One region of the Mesorhizobium sp. L-8-10 genome, then DNA from elsewhere that is predicted to be linked to it. Evidence: predicted binding sites of a transcription regulator. Region 1 holds the regulator's gene; each other region holds the start of a gene.

Region 1 (3,230 bases):
GCACGGCCATGTTCCATCTCGGCTATCTGGTCGAGGAGGGCCCCACCGACAAGATGTTCACCAACCCCGACGACAAGCGCACACAAGACTACATCACCGGCCGCTTCGGGTAAGCGGCGGGCGGAAGGACAACGAGGACAGGATCATGGGTGAACATACCGTCACGTCTTTCGACGACGAACTCGATCATGTCGACCGGCTGATCCGCGACATGGGGGACCTTGCGGGGTCGATGGTGCAGGGCTCCACCAGGGCGCTGCTCAACTCCGACACGGCGCTGGCACAGCGTGTGATCTCCGACGACGCCGTGATGGACGCAAAGCAGCGTGAGCTCGACGATCGTGCCATCACGCTGATCGCCAAGCGCCAGCCCATGGCGCAGGACCTCCGTGCGGTGGTCGGCGCGATCCGCATGGCCGCCGACCTTGAACGCATCGGCGATCTCGCCAAGAACATCGCCAAGCGGGTGGGCGCAGTCGGCCAGAGCGTCGCGCCGCGCGGCCTGTCGCATTCGATCGAGGCGATGTCGGGCATGGTGTTGGGTCAGGTCAACGGTGTCGTCGACCACTATGTCGCCGACGACGCCCAGGCCTTGATGAAGCTGCGGGCAGACGACGAGAAGATCGACGTCCAGTACACTGCCGTGTTCCGCGAGCTCCTCACCTATATGATGGAAGATCCGCGCAACATCACGGCCTGCACGCATCTCCTGTTCTGCGCCAAGAACCTCGAGCGCATCGGCGACCATGTCACCAATATCGCCGAGAACGCCTATTTCGTCATGACGGGAGAGCAGCTTCCGGTGCAGCGGCCGAAACACGACGAAACCTCGACGACAGTCGCCGAATGAGAAAGGCTTGACCGCAAGAATACCGAGGAGATCCGACCCGCATGATTGCCCCCAAGATCATGGTCGTGGAAGACGAGGAGCCGCTATGCGTGCTCCTGCGCTACAACCTGGAAGCCGAAGGCTATCAGGTCGAGGTCATCAATCGCGGCGATGAAGCCGAGCTCCGGCTGCAGGAAAACGTACCCGACCTTCTGGTCCTCGACTGGATGATCCCCGCCGTGTCGGGCATCGAGCTCTGCCGGCGATTGAGGATGCGTCCGGAGACCGAGCGGTTGCCGATCATCATGCTGACGGCGCGCGGCGAGGAGAGCGACCGGGTGCGTGGCCTTTCGACCGGGGCCGACGACTATCTGGTGAAGCCGTTCTCGACGCCGGAATTCGTCGCCCGGGTTCGTGCTTTGCTGCGCAGGGCCAAGCCCGAAGTGCTGTCGACGGTGCTCAAGGTTGGCGACATCGTGCTCGACCGCGAAGCGCACCGGGTCTATCGCAAGAAGAGCGAGATCAAGCTCGGCCCGACCGAGTTCCGCCTGCTCGAGTTCATGATGCAGCATCCCGGGCGCGTCTTCTCGCGCAGCCAGTTGCTCGACAATGTCTGGGGCGAAACGATCTATATCGACGAGCGCACCGTCGACGTGCATGTCGGCCGCCTGCGCAAAGCGGTCAATACGGCCCGCATGCCCGATGTGATCCGCACCATCCGCGGCGCCGGCTACGCCATCAACGAGGCGTGACGTCCCCGCTGGAGCAATTCCAGCAAGAGTGCGCAGCGGTCTTGCGTCCGGAATTGCGTGACAACAATGAGTCAGGGCGTCTCGGCTTTTCGAAGAAAGGCGGAAATGCTGCTCCAGCGCGGGCCGGCGATTGCCGTCGGGCCCGCGTCAGGGCGCCCCACCGGCCGGGCGTGACACCGAACGCCTTCTTGAACTGACGGTTCAGGTGGCTCTGGTCGGCAAAGCCGGTCCTGGCCGCGATATCGGCCAGGTTCTCTCCAGCCTGGATGAGGGCGGTTGCCCGCGCCAGCCGCCGCATCAGCAGGTAGCGGTGCGGGCTGGTCCCGAAAAAGGCGCGGAACTGCCGCGCCAGACTGAACCGGTCGAGTCCGGTCACGCCCTCCAGCGCGTCGGAGCGCACGACACGGTCGAGATTGGCTTCCAGATAGTCGCGTGCCATCTCCAGCCGGGGGACATCGAGGGTGATCCTGGAAGGGGCGGGTCCATCGGCATGGCGCGACAGGCCGTCCGCCAACTCGGTGACGAGTTGGACGACGGCCAATTCGTCGAGTTCGCCCTCGATATCGGAGAGGCAGGGCAGCAGCGTCTCGCGCAGCCGCCGATCGGTGACGACGGGGTCGCGGACGAAAGGCAGCGGGGCACAGCTCGCTGCCAGGCTTCGCCGCAACAGGGCGGGCTCGAGATAGAGTATGCGATAGTGAAGTCCGGCATCGGTCGCGGCGCCGCCGTCATGCATCTCGTCGGGATGCAGCACGATCACCTGGCCCGGCAGGCTGTTTCGGACCTCGCCCCGGTAGCGGAATGTCTGAACGCCGTGCAAGGTCACGCCGATCGCATAGGTGTCGTGGCGATGAGGCTCGAAGGCGTTGCCGAAGAACTTGGCGTCGATGCGCTCCAGGCCGGGGAAGGGCGGTGCCGGCACGATGCCGCCCTCGTCGGTGCGCCCGCACAAACGTTCAAGACCGGATTGTTCGTTCCAGCCTAGATCGGGAGACATCTTGCCATCTTCCCAGCGGTGATACGATCCATGTTCCAGACCAAAGTCGCCATCGTCCTGCGCAGTGACCTTGCCGTGTGGCAGAAGCTGAACGTCACGGCCTTCCTCACCACCGGCCTTTCCTTCCGAGCTCCCGAGATGATCGGCGACGAATATGTGGATCGCGATGGCAATCGCTACAACCCCATGTCCGTCCAGCCGGTTATCGTTCTGTCCGCCGATGCGGCGACCATGAGCCAGATCCACCGTCGTTCGCTGGAGCGGGGGATCACGACCTCCCTCTATGTCGACGCAATGTTCGCCACCGGCCACGATGCCGCCAACCGCGCCGTCTTTGCAACTTTCGGGCCCGACGATGCCAAGGTGGCAGGCATTGCCCTTCGCGCCGACAAGAAGATCGTCGACAAGATCACCAAGGGCGCAAGCATGCACGCCTAAGCCAGGCCGTTGCCTCGAATCCGCTCAAGTGCGCGGCAGCACCCGGAACATGGCGACGATGATGTTGCCGGCGCCAGGCACTGAGACCGGCACGATGAAACATAAAAGACTGCCGATGACATCATTGGGTTACAGTTCCGTTTTATGGTTCCGGCGATCTAAGCAGATGGAGCAGCACGATGCATCAGCGCGAGCCCACGCTCGACGAACTGCT
Region 2 (3,230 bases), 1.5 Mb from region 1:
AAATCGAACGCCTCACCGGCCATGTCCGTTTCGAGGACGTGAATTTCTCCTTCCCCAATTCGACGGTCGGCGTCAGGGACATATCCTTCGATGTACCGGCCGGCCAGACGGTGGCGATCGTGGGCCCGACCGGTGCCGGCAAGACCACGCTGATCAACCTGCTGCAGCGGGTCTACGATCCCAACAGCGGCCGCATCCTGGTCGATGGCATGGACACCCGCACCATCACCCGCCGATCGCTGCGCCACTCGGTGGCGACCGTGTTCCAGGACGCCGGCCTGTTCAACCGCTCGATCGAGGAGAACATCCGCATCGGCCGCACCGATGCCTCCTATGACGATGTGCACGCCGCCGCCAGCGCCGCAGCCGCCCAGGACTTCATCCTGGCCAAGAGCGAAGGCTACGACACCCAGGTCGGCGAGCGCGGCGGACAGCTCTCGGGCGGCGAGCGCCAGCGCATCGCGATCGCGCGCGCCATCCTGAAGGATGCGCCGATCCTCGTGCTCGACGAGGCGACCAGCGCGCTCGACGTTGAAACCGAGGCCCGCGTGAAGGAAGCGATCGATCGGCTGCGGGCAAACCGCACGACCTTCATCATAGCGCACCGCCTCTCGACCGTCCGCGACGCCGACCTCATCATCTTCATGGACAATGGCCACATCGTCGAGAAGGGCGGTTTCGCCGAACTTTCGGCGAGCAACGGACGCTTCGCCGGGCTGCTCCGCGCCGGCGGCCTGCTCACCGATGACGAGGTCCGCCGCGTCGCCCATATCGCGATCAAGGAAGTGGCCTAGGAGGGGCCCCGGGGGCGGCTCGCCGCTGGGCCGCCTCTCAATCCGCCTCCAAAATCACGTAATTGTTTCAGTCATTTACCGGAAATCACCGGATAACGATATATTTAGCCGTACAAATTGTCGCAACCAGAAATTTTCGTCAAAAAAGCGCCCCCCTTCATATCCTTTTTCGCGTGTCGCGCGTTAATAGTGACACGCGCATGACAGCCTGATGACGGCTGCATGACAGTTGGTCGGCGTATCAGAGGTATCGAATTGGCCAGGCCCATCGTGAAAATCCGCGCCTTGAAGGGCGCACCCTGGCAGGAATCGATCACCGACAGTTGGCTGCTGCGCGTCGCGGCCTCGGCACTGCTTTCCGTCACCGTTGCCGCGGCGCTCGTCTTCGCGGTCGAGTTCATGGCGCGTGGCTCGCTTCAGTCGACATTGACCTTCTTCGGCGACGCGAGTCGTCCAGGTTGGACGACGGTCCTGCTCTTCCTGCTGGTGATGCTCGGGCTCGATGCCCTGCTCGGGCGACGCTACCAGTCGCTGCTGGTGATGGGGCCGGCGCTATTGCTGCTCGCCTGGATCGGCCAGCAGAAGATCCACTATCTCGGCGATCCGCTCTATCCGACCGACTTCCTCTATTACCGCCAGATCATCGAGTTGATGCCGCTCCTGGTGCGAGAGCGGCCGCTGACCGGCCTCGCCATGGCCGCGGGCTCCCTGATGGCCCTCGGCATGTTCGTCTTCGCCTGGCGCTTCTGGTGCGCCCGTTTCCCGGTGCTACCGCTCAACAGCCGGCTGATGCGGGTCGCTCTGGCGGCGCCGACGCTGGCGTTCTTCGCGTCGATCATGGACTACGCAACCTTCTCATGGACGCGGGACCGGCTGCAGATCATCCCCGTCATGTGGGATCAGCGCGAGAACTACTCGGTCAACGGCTTCACGCTCGCCTTCGCTCTCAACGTGCCGATGGCCCATGTCCCCGCCCCGGCCGGCTATTCGCCGCAGGCAATCGACCGCATCGGCGCGGCGCCACGCGGACCGGCCATGCTGCCGAAGGAAAAGCCCGACGTCATCATCGTGATGAGCGAGTCCTTCTGGGATCCGAAGCGCCTGCCCGGCGTGAAGATCTGGCCCGACCCGATCCCCACCACGCGCGCCATGCTGTCGGGCCATGTCTTCTCGCCTGAATTCGGCGGCATGACCGCCAATGTCGAGTTCGAGGCGCTGACCGGCTTCTCGAACGCCTTCCTGCCCTATGGCAGCATTCCGTATCAGCAATATGTGCGCGCGCCGGTGCCGTCGCTGGCCACCTTCTTCCGCGGCCAGGGTTATCAGACCACGGCGATCCATCCCTATACATCATGGTTCTGGAACCGCGGCGCGGTCTATGACGCCTTCGGCTTCGACCGGTTCCTGTCCGAGGACAACATGCTGCCGCTCGCCAAACGCGGGCCGCTCGCCTCGGACGCCGCACTCACCGAGGAGATCATCCGCCGGGCCGACGCCACCGACCGGCCGTTTTTCTTCTTCGCGGTCAGCCTGCAGAGCCACGGTCCCTACGAGCCGCACCGCTATGCCGATGTGAGCCACAGCGTCGTGGCGCCCGGCCTCAGCCGCAAGACCAGCGAATCCATCCTCACCTTTGCCGAGGGCGCTTCCGACGCCGACAAGGGGCTGGCCCGGCTGATCCAGTGGGCCGAGTTGCGCGAGCGGCCGACCGTGATCGCGCTGTTCGGCGACCATCTGCCGCCGCTCGGCCCTGCCTATGTCGAGACCGGCTTCATGAAGGATCTCGTGGCACCGCGCAAAGGTCCGGCGAAGGACATGGCGCGGACGCACGAGACCCCGCTGGTGATCTGGTCGAACCGGACCGGCAAGGTGAAGAAGCTCGGTACGATCAGCCCGGCCTTCGTTCCCATGCAGGTGCTGAAAGCCGCCGGCATCCAGCACCCCTACTACACCGACTTCCTGGGCGAGTTGCACGAGCGCTACCGCGTGATCGACCGCAACATGCTGCTAAAGCCGGACGGCAAGGCGGTTCCGGACTGGGCTCGCGCCAGGCAGATCGATCCTCTCGTCAGCGACTACCGGCTGCTGCAGTACGACATGATGTTCGGCACGCAGCGAGGCGCGAAGCGTTTCTTCCCGGAGGCGCGCGGCAATCTCGTCGCCGGTGGCGGCGGCTATTTCTGAGCAAAGCTCTTCAGGGCAGTTCACCGCCGCGTTCGCACAGGGCCTGAAAGGCATAGTCATAGGCGGCGTGAATGTGGTCGGCCGGATAACGGACGATGCCGAGCCTCTCGTAGAAGGCCTGCGCCGACACGTTGTCGACATCGACGGCGAGCCGCAGATAGGTCCCGCCCTGTTCTCGCGTCAGCGAGGCGAGCCGGCGGATGAGCCTTTCGCCGATATTGCGCCCGCGAAAGCGCGGCTCCACGAACAAGT
Region 3 (3,230 bases), 2.3 Mb from region 1:
CCGCATGCTCGTGTAGTTCGATCCGAAACGACGAACTCCCGACAGAGCGAGCGAATCGGCGAGCGGCGAGTGCGGCGTCCAGACCACCGAAAGCGCCAGCGAGATACCGAGAACGAGGACGTAGCTCGGTTCGAGGAAGTAGCCGCAGCTGAGCGTCAGCGTCGCGGCGGCGAGCACAATGAGCACATTGGCCCTGTCCTTGGCCCTGTCGGCGAAAGCGGTGATCAGTGGTGTGGTGAAGACACGCAGGAACATCGGCGCCGACAGGATCACCGCGATCTGCTCGGGACCGAAGTCCTTCAATTCGAGCCAGAGCGGGAAGTAGGGCAGATGCAACCCTTGCGGGATGAACAGGAAGGCGAAGATGGCCGCGATCCGCAGCTCGAAATGGCGCGGCTTGACGAGTTGTTCGGGCGAAAGTGGCGGGAGCGATGACAACAAGGCGGTCCGGGAGATGGCCGGCCGAAGGGCGAGTCGCCAGCACGACATCGTCGATACCACGCCGGCTGCCGGAGCGGAACGTCTGGCCCAATCGGATCGCCGCGCTGATTTCGCCTCGGGAGGCTCGCATGGATGCCTGCGCAAGCGCCGGCGGCTGGGCTCAGGCGGCAGCCGCCTTGGCGTCGATCACGACGGGCACGAAGCGGCCGGCGGCAGGCTGTGCAGCCGTCTCCGTCCAGCGCAGGATCTCCATCGTCCCGTCGAAATGTTCGACGACGGCCGTGCAACTCTCCACCCAGTCGCCGGTGTTGATGTAGCGGATGCCGGCGATGTCCTCCATTGCGGCGTGGTGGATATGCCCGCAGATGACGCCGTCGACCTCGGCGTTCTTCGCCTGCTCGGCGACGATGGTCTGGAAGGCGCTGATGAAATTGACAGCCCGCTTGACCGTCACCTTCGCCCAGGAAGAGAAGGACCAGTAGGGCATGCCGAACAGGCGGCGGAAACGGCCGACGATGCGGTTGACGATGATGGCGAGGTCATAGGCCTTGTCGCCGAGATAGGCGAGCCAGCGGACATTGTGGACGATGGTATCGAACTGGTCGCCATGGATCACGAGGTAGCGGCGTCCGTCCGCCGCGACATGTATCGCCTGGTCGGCAACCTCGATGCCGCCGAAATGCACGCCCTGGAAGTCGCGCAGGAACTCGTCGTGATTGCCGGCGATGTAGACCATCCTGGCGCCCTTGCGCGCCTTGCGCAGCAGCTTCTGCACGACATCGTTGTGCGATTGCGGCCAGTGCCAGGAACGGCGCAGGCGCCAGCCGTCCACGATGTCGCCGACCAGATAGATCGTCTCCGCCTCATGATCGCGCAGAAAGTCGAGGAGGAAATCGGCCTTGGCGATTTTCGATCCGAGATGGAGGTCGGAAATGAAGAGCGTGCGCACCTTGCGCGGGGTTTCGCCGTGCATTGGCTGATCCGAACCGTTGTTTCAGTGTGGCTATGCCCCGATTCATGCAACAGGCGTATGACGGTTGCGGTTCGGTGAGCCCGCAGGATAGGTTCCGCTTTTTTGGGAAAGGACACGCCATGGATCTTGGTATCAAGGGCAAGAAGGCCATCGTCTGCGCTTCGAGCAAGGGCCTCGGCCGCGGCTGCGCGGCCGCACTCGCCGAGGCGGGCTGCGACCTCGTCGTCAACGGCCGTGACGCCGGCAGGCTCGCGGCCACGGCCGCCGACTTGCGCGGCCGCTACGGCGTTATCGTGACGGAGGTCGTCGGCGACGTCGCCCTGCCTGAGGTGCAGAACGCCCTGCTCGCCGCCTGTCCGTCGCCGGATATCCTCGTCAACAACAATGGCGGCCCGCCGCGTCGCGATTTCCACGATCTGGACCGCCAGGCGATTCTCGACGGCGTCGTCAAGAACATGGTCACCCCCATCGAACTGATCCAGGCCGTCATCGACGGCATGGTGCAGCGCGGCTTCGGGCGCATCGTCAACATCACCTCGCTGTCGGTCTATGTGCCGATCCCGGGCCTCGACGTCTCCTCTGGCGCGCGCGCTGGCCTCACCTCGTTTCTGGCGGGTATCGCCCGCACGGTTGCGGCAAGCAATGTAACGATCAACAATCTCCTGCCCGGCAAGCTCGACACTGACCGCCTGCGCGGCGCCTTCGGTTCCGAAATGCCACAAGGGGAGCGCATCGCGCGACTGAGCGCCGACATTCCCGCGAAACGCTTGGGAACGCCGGAGGAATTCGGCCAGATCTGCGCCTTCTTCTGCTCGGTCCATGCCGGTTATCTGACGGGGCAGAACATTCCCGTCGACGGAGGCTCCTATGTGAGCGCTTTCTGACCGCGCCGACCGGCAGGATCCGCGGCGGGCACGCCAGCGCGCCGGCGCGAAGCCGGCGCGGGATGTGTGCTCGTGTCGCCCCCTTCGCGAAGCGCTCGCGAATCCGGCGGTGTATGGCTAATACTGACAAGGACAAGAACGGGACGGGTGGCCGCGATGAACGACGACGCCAAGAAACAGCAACGGTCGGACCTCGACGAGGCCGCGCTCTACTTCCACAAATATCCCATCCCCGGAAAGCTGGAGATCCAGGCGACGAAGCCGCTCGGCAACCAGCGCGACCTTGCGCTCGCCTATTCGCCGGGAGTCGCCGCCCCATGCCTGGAAATCCGCGACGATCCCGCACGTGCGGCCGATTATACCGGACGCGCCAATCTGGTCGCCGTGATCTCCAACGGCTCCGCCGTGCTGGGGCTGGGCAATATCGGTCCGCTGGCCTCCAAGCCCGTCATGGAAGGCAAGGCCGTGCTGTTCAAGAAGTTCGCCGGCATCGATGTGTTCGACATTGAAATCGACGCGCCCGAGATCGGCCGCATGGTCGAGACGGTGGCAGCCCTGGAACCCACCTTCGGCGGCATCAATCTGGAGGACATCAAGGCGCCCGAGTGCTTCGAGGTCGAGGAACAGCTCAAGGCCCGCATGGGCATTCCCGTCTTCCACGACGACCAGCACGGCACCGCGATCATCGTCGCGGCCGCTGTGCTGAATGCGCTCGAACTGGCCGGCAAGAAGATCGACAGCGTCAAGATCGTGACATCGGGGGCAGGTGCTGCCGCGCTTGCCTGCCTCAACCTGCTGGTCTCGCTCGGCGCAAGACACGAGAACATCTGGGTCACCGACCGCTTCGGCGTCGCCTGGAAGGGACGCGTCGAGGAGATGGACCGGTGGAAGGAGCCCTACGTCAAGGACACCGATGCCCGCACTCTGGCCGA
Region 4 (3,230 bases), 2.1 Mb from region 1:
CATCCTGCTCCTGCTCCTGACGATCATCGCGGTCGACCAGTTCTCGGCCTGGCTGCGCAAGAAGCTCGTCGGCGACCAGGCTTTCGCTTTCGGCAGGGGAGCTTGACCATGACCGCGCTGACCCGGAACGAGATCGCCGCGATCGCCGCCCGCCATCCCGAAGCCTTCGCCGGCTCCGGCCGCAAACGCCTGATATCCTGGGCCGTCGGGATAGGCATCGTCGGCTACCTGATCTTCGCCTGGTGGCTGTTCTCGATCGGCAGCGTCTTGACCTCGGGCAACTGGAGCATCGCCGGCAGCTATCTCGCCGACTGGGTGAGCTACGAGACCCGGCCCAATATCGACTTCAAGGACGGCGGCGCGACAGTCTCCTATCCGCGCTTCTCCGCCTACAATCCCGAACGTCATCCCGACTGGATCGTGCTCGACCCGAAGCCGACCGGCGAGGCCAAGCAGATCTTCTCGCATATCGCCATGTCGATGGGCCGCAGTGCCACGATCGACGTCACGCCCGGCCGCGTGACGGTCACCCGGGCCGGCGAGACGCTCGACGTCACCATCATCCCACGCGAGCGCGTGGATGCGGCCGGACCGCTGCCGGCCTGGGCCGTGCAGAAGGCCCCCGGCGACAAGATCATTGTCGATTTCGGCTTTTCCGGCCGGGCAGACATCGAGGACGACGAGATCAAGGTGCGGCGGCGCTTCTGGGGCTGGGAGAATTTCTTCTTCGATGCCAACTCCCCGTTCTGGGGAAAGTCCTTCGGCGAGGTCGCCGGGCTGGTATTCTCCTCGGAGCGCATCCGCCCCGATATGTCGAACGCCGCCCTGGCCTTCGACAACATCCTCAACAATGCCGAATGGCAGCATGGCGACGTCTGGCTGAAGCTGATGCAGACGATCGTCATGGCTTTCGCGGGCACCGTGCTGGCGACGATGCTCGCCTTCCCGCTGGCATTCATGGCTGCGCGCAACATCACGCCCAACCGGATCGTCAACCAGGTCGCCAAGCGCTTCTTCGATTTCCTGCGCTCCGTCGACATGCTGATCTGGGCACTGTTCTTCACGCGGGCCTTCGGTCCCGGTCCGCTCGCCGGCATCTCGGCGATCTTCTTCACCGACACCGGCACCTTCGGAAAACTCTATTCCGAGGCGCTGGAGAACATCGACGACAAGCAGCGCGAGGGCATACGCTCCGTCGGCGCCAACCCGGCGCTCGTGCAGCGCTACGGCGTGCTGCCCCAGGTGCTGCCGGTCTTCCTCAGCCAGTCGCTCTATTTCTGGGAGTCGAACACGCGCTCGGCGACCATCATCGGCGCGGTCGGCGCTGGCGGCATCGGCCTCAAGCTGTGGGAGGCCATGCGCACCAACACCGACTGGGAGAACGTCGCCTATATGGTGCTGCTGATCCTGATCGTGGTCTTCATCTTCGACAACATCTCCAACGCGTTGAGAAAGCGTTTGATGTCGGGCAGCGCTTGAAGAGGGATTGAGAGGCGCCGGCCCCTCACCTGAGCCCTTCCGTGACTTGCCGGCTAAGTTTTGCTAGCGCTGGGAAATCACGCATAGCTTCGTGAATCTGTCATGCAAATCGCCTATGGCATCGGGCTTGCGAGGAATAACCATGCGTTACGCGATCTATTTCACGCCAGCGCCCGATGATCCGCTGACCCGGACCGCGGCGAAGTGGCTGGGCAGGGACCCCTTTACCGGCGACGTCACCCCGGCGCCCGCGCTCGGTCGTATCTCGGCGGCCGAAATCGCCTTCCATACGGCGGCCGCGCGCCGTTACGGCTTCCATGCGACCCTGAAGGCGCCGTTCCGCCTGGCCGAAGGCGAGACCGAAGCCTCTCTCGGCAAGGCGGTCGACGCCTTTGCCGAGGGCATGGCGCCGGTCGTGCTGCCGCGCCTCGTGATTGCCCAACTCGACAGTTTCTTCGCGCTCATGCCGGAGGGCAAGCCGGCGGCGCTGCACAAGCTCGCCGACGACGTCGTGGTCGCCTTCGACCGCTTCCGCGCGCCGCTCACCGAGGCCGAGATCGAGCGGCGCAACCCGGATGCGCTGCGCCCCGCCGAATTCCGCAATCTCTGCCAGTGGGGCTATCCTTACGTCTTCGAGGCGTTCCGCTTCCACATGACGCTGACCGGCAGGGTCGGCGCCGAAGAGGCTCCGCGCATCCGTGGCGCGATCGAGGAGTTTTTTGGTACCATGCTCGAGGGCCCCGTCGCAGTGGACGGGCTCGCCGTTTTTGTCGAACCCGAGGCCGGAGCGCCGTTCAAGGTTCAATCCTACCATCCGCTGGGACGACAGCGGGAAAGAAAGTCCGCCTGACATGACTGCCGAAACCGTTCTCTCCAATGCCCGCCTCGTTCTCGCCGACGAGGTGGTGACAGGGTCGCTGCTGATCCGCGACGGGCTCATCGCCGACATCGCCTCCGGCTCCTCCCGCAGCGGCGAGGATATGCAAGGCGACTTCGTCATTCCGGGCCTTGTCGAATTGCACACCGACCACCTCGAAGGCCACTACGCTCCGCGGCCGAAGGTGCGCTGGAACCCGATCGCCGCGGTCCTCGCCCATGACGCTCAGGTCGCCACCGCCGGTATCACCACGGTCTTCGACGCGCTGCGTGTCGGTCTCGACGAGGATGCCGACATGACCGCCGTCGAGATGCGCAAGCTGGCCGACGCCATAGAGGACAGCGTGCGCCAGGACCGGGTCCGTGCCGACCATTTCATTCATCTGCGCTGCGAGGTGTCAGCTCCGGACTGCCTCGACGGCTTCGGCTATTTCGACGGCGACGACCGCGTACGGCTCGCTTCGCTGATGGACCATGCGCCGGGCCAGCGCCAGTTCGCGCAGCTTTCGGCCTATGCGACTTACTACCAGGGCAAGCTCAAGATGTCCGACGAGGCGTTCCGCGTCTTCTGCGAGCGCCGGATCGCCGAATCCGAGGCCAATTCGCCGGCCAATCGAGCGGCGATTGCCGCCGCCTGCCAGGCGCGCGGCATCGTGCTCGCCAGCCATGACGACGCCACCGTCGCCCATGTCGAGGAAGCTGTCAGCCAGGGCATCCGCGTCGCCGAATTCCCGACCACCGCCGAGGCCGCCCGCGCTTCCAGGGAAGCCGGGCTCGGCGTGCTCATGGGCGCCCCCAATGTCATGCGCGGCGGCTCGCATTCCGGCAACGTCTCGGCGCGCGCACTGGCCGAAGGCGGCCTGCTCGACATCCTA

What was found. The regulator PhoB, encoded in region 1, activates phosphate uptake and scavenging genes when phosphate is short. The targets are predictions, from matches to a motif close to TGTCATNNANCTGTCAT.
Region 2: the regulator PhoB is predicted to act here: its motif matches at 1,006-1,022, upstream of JN280_RS18150 (LTA synthase family protein).
Region 3: the regulator PhoB is predicted to act here: its motif matches at 1,461-1,477, upstream of JN280_RS21625 (UDP-2,3-diacylglucosamine diphosphatase).
Region 4: the regulator PhoB is predicted to act here: its motif matches at 1,567-1,583, upstream of JN280_RS01155 (DUF1045 domain-containing protein).

The regions. Positions count from the first base shown of each region.
Region 1 is NZ_AP023263.1:2,411,782-2,415,011, forward strand. It holds gene pstB (phosphate ABC transporter ATP-binding protein PstB) at 1-113, shown strand, start outside; gene phoU (phosphate signaling complex protein PhoU) at 146-850, shown strand; gene phoB (phosphate regulon transcriptional regulator PhoB) at 892-1,581, shown strand; gene JN280_RS11325 (AraC family transcriptional regulator) at 1,568-2,578, opposite strand; gene JN280_RS11330 (DUF2000 family protein) at 2,609-3,016, shown strand; gene JN280_RS11335 (hypothetical protein) at 3,196-3,230, shown strand, end outside.
Region 2 is NZ_AP023263.1:3,918,200-3,921,429, reverse strand. It holds gene JN280_RS18155 (glucan ABC transporter ATP-binding protein/ permease) at 1-794, shown strand, start outside; gene JN280_RS18150 (LTA synthase family protein) at 1,107-2,978, shown strand; gene JN280_RS18145 (GNAT family N-acetyltransferase) at 2,989-3,230, opposite strand, start outside.
Region 3 is NZ_AP023263.1:4,696,097-4,699,326, reverse strand. It holds gene JN280_RS21630 (MFS transporter) at 1-438, opposite strand, end outside; gene JN280_RS21625 (UDP-2,3-diacylglucosamine diphosphatase) at 602-1,414, opposite strand; gene JN280_RS21620 (SDR family oxidoreductase) at 1,534-2,298, shown strand; gene JN280_RS21615 (NADP-dependent malic enzyme) at 2,455-3,230, shown strand, end outside.
Region 4 is NZ_AP023263.1:266,435-269,664, reverse strand. It holds gene phnE (phosphonate ABC transporter, permease protein PhnE) at 1-106, shown strand, start outside; gene phnE (phosphonate ABC transporter, permease protein PhnE) at 109-1,479, shown strand; gene JN280_RS01155 (DUF1045 domain-containing protein) at 1,622-2,329, shown strand; gene JN280_RS01150 (alpha-D-ribose 1-methylphosphonate 5-triphosphate diphosphatase) at 2,331-3,230, shown strand, end outside.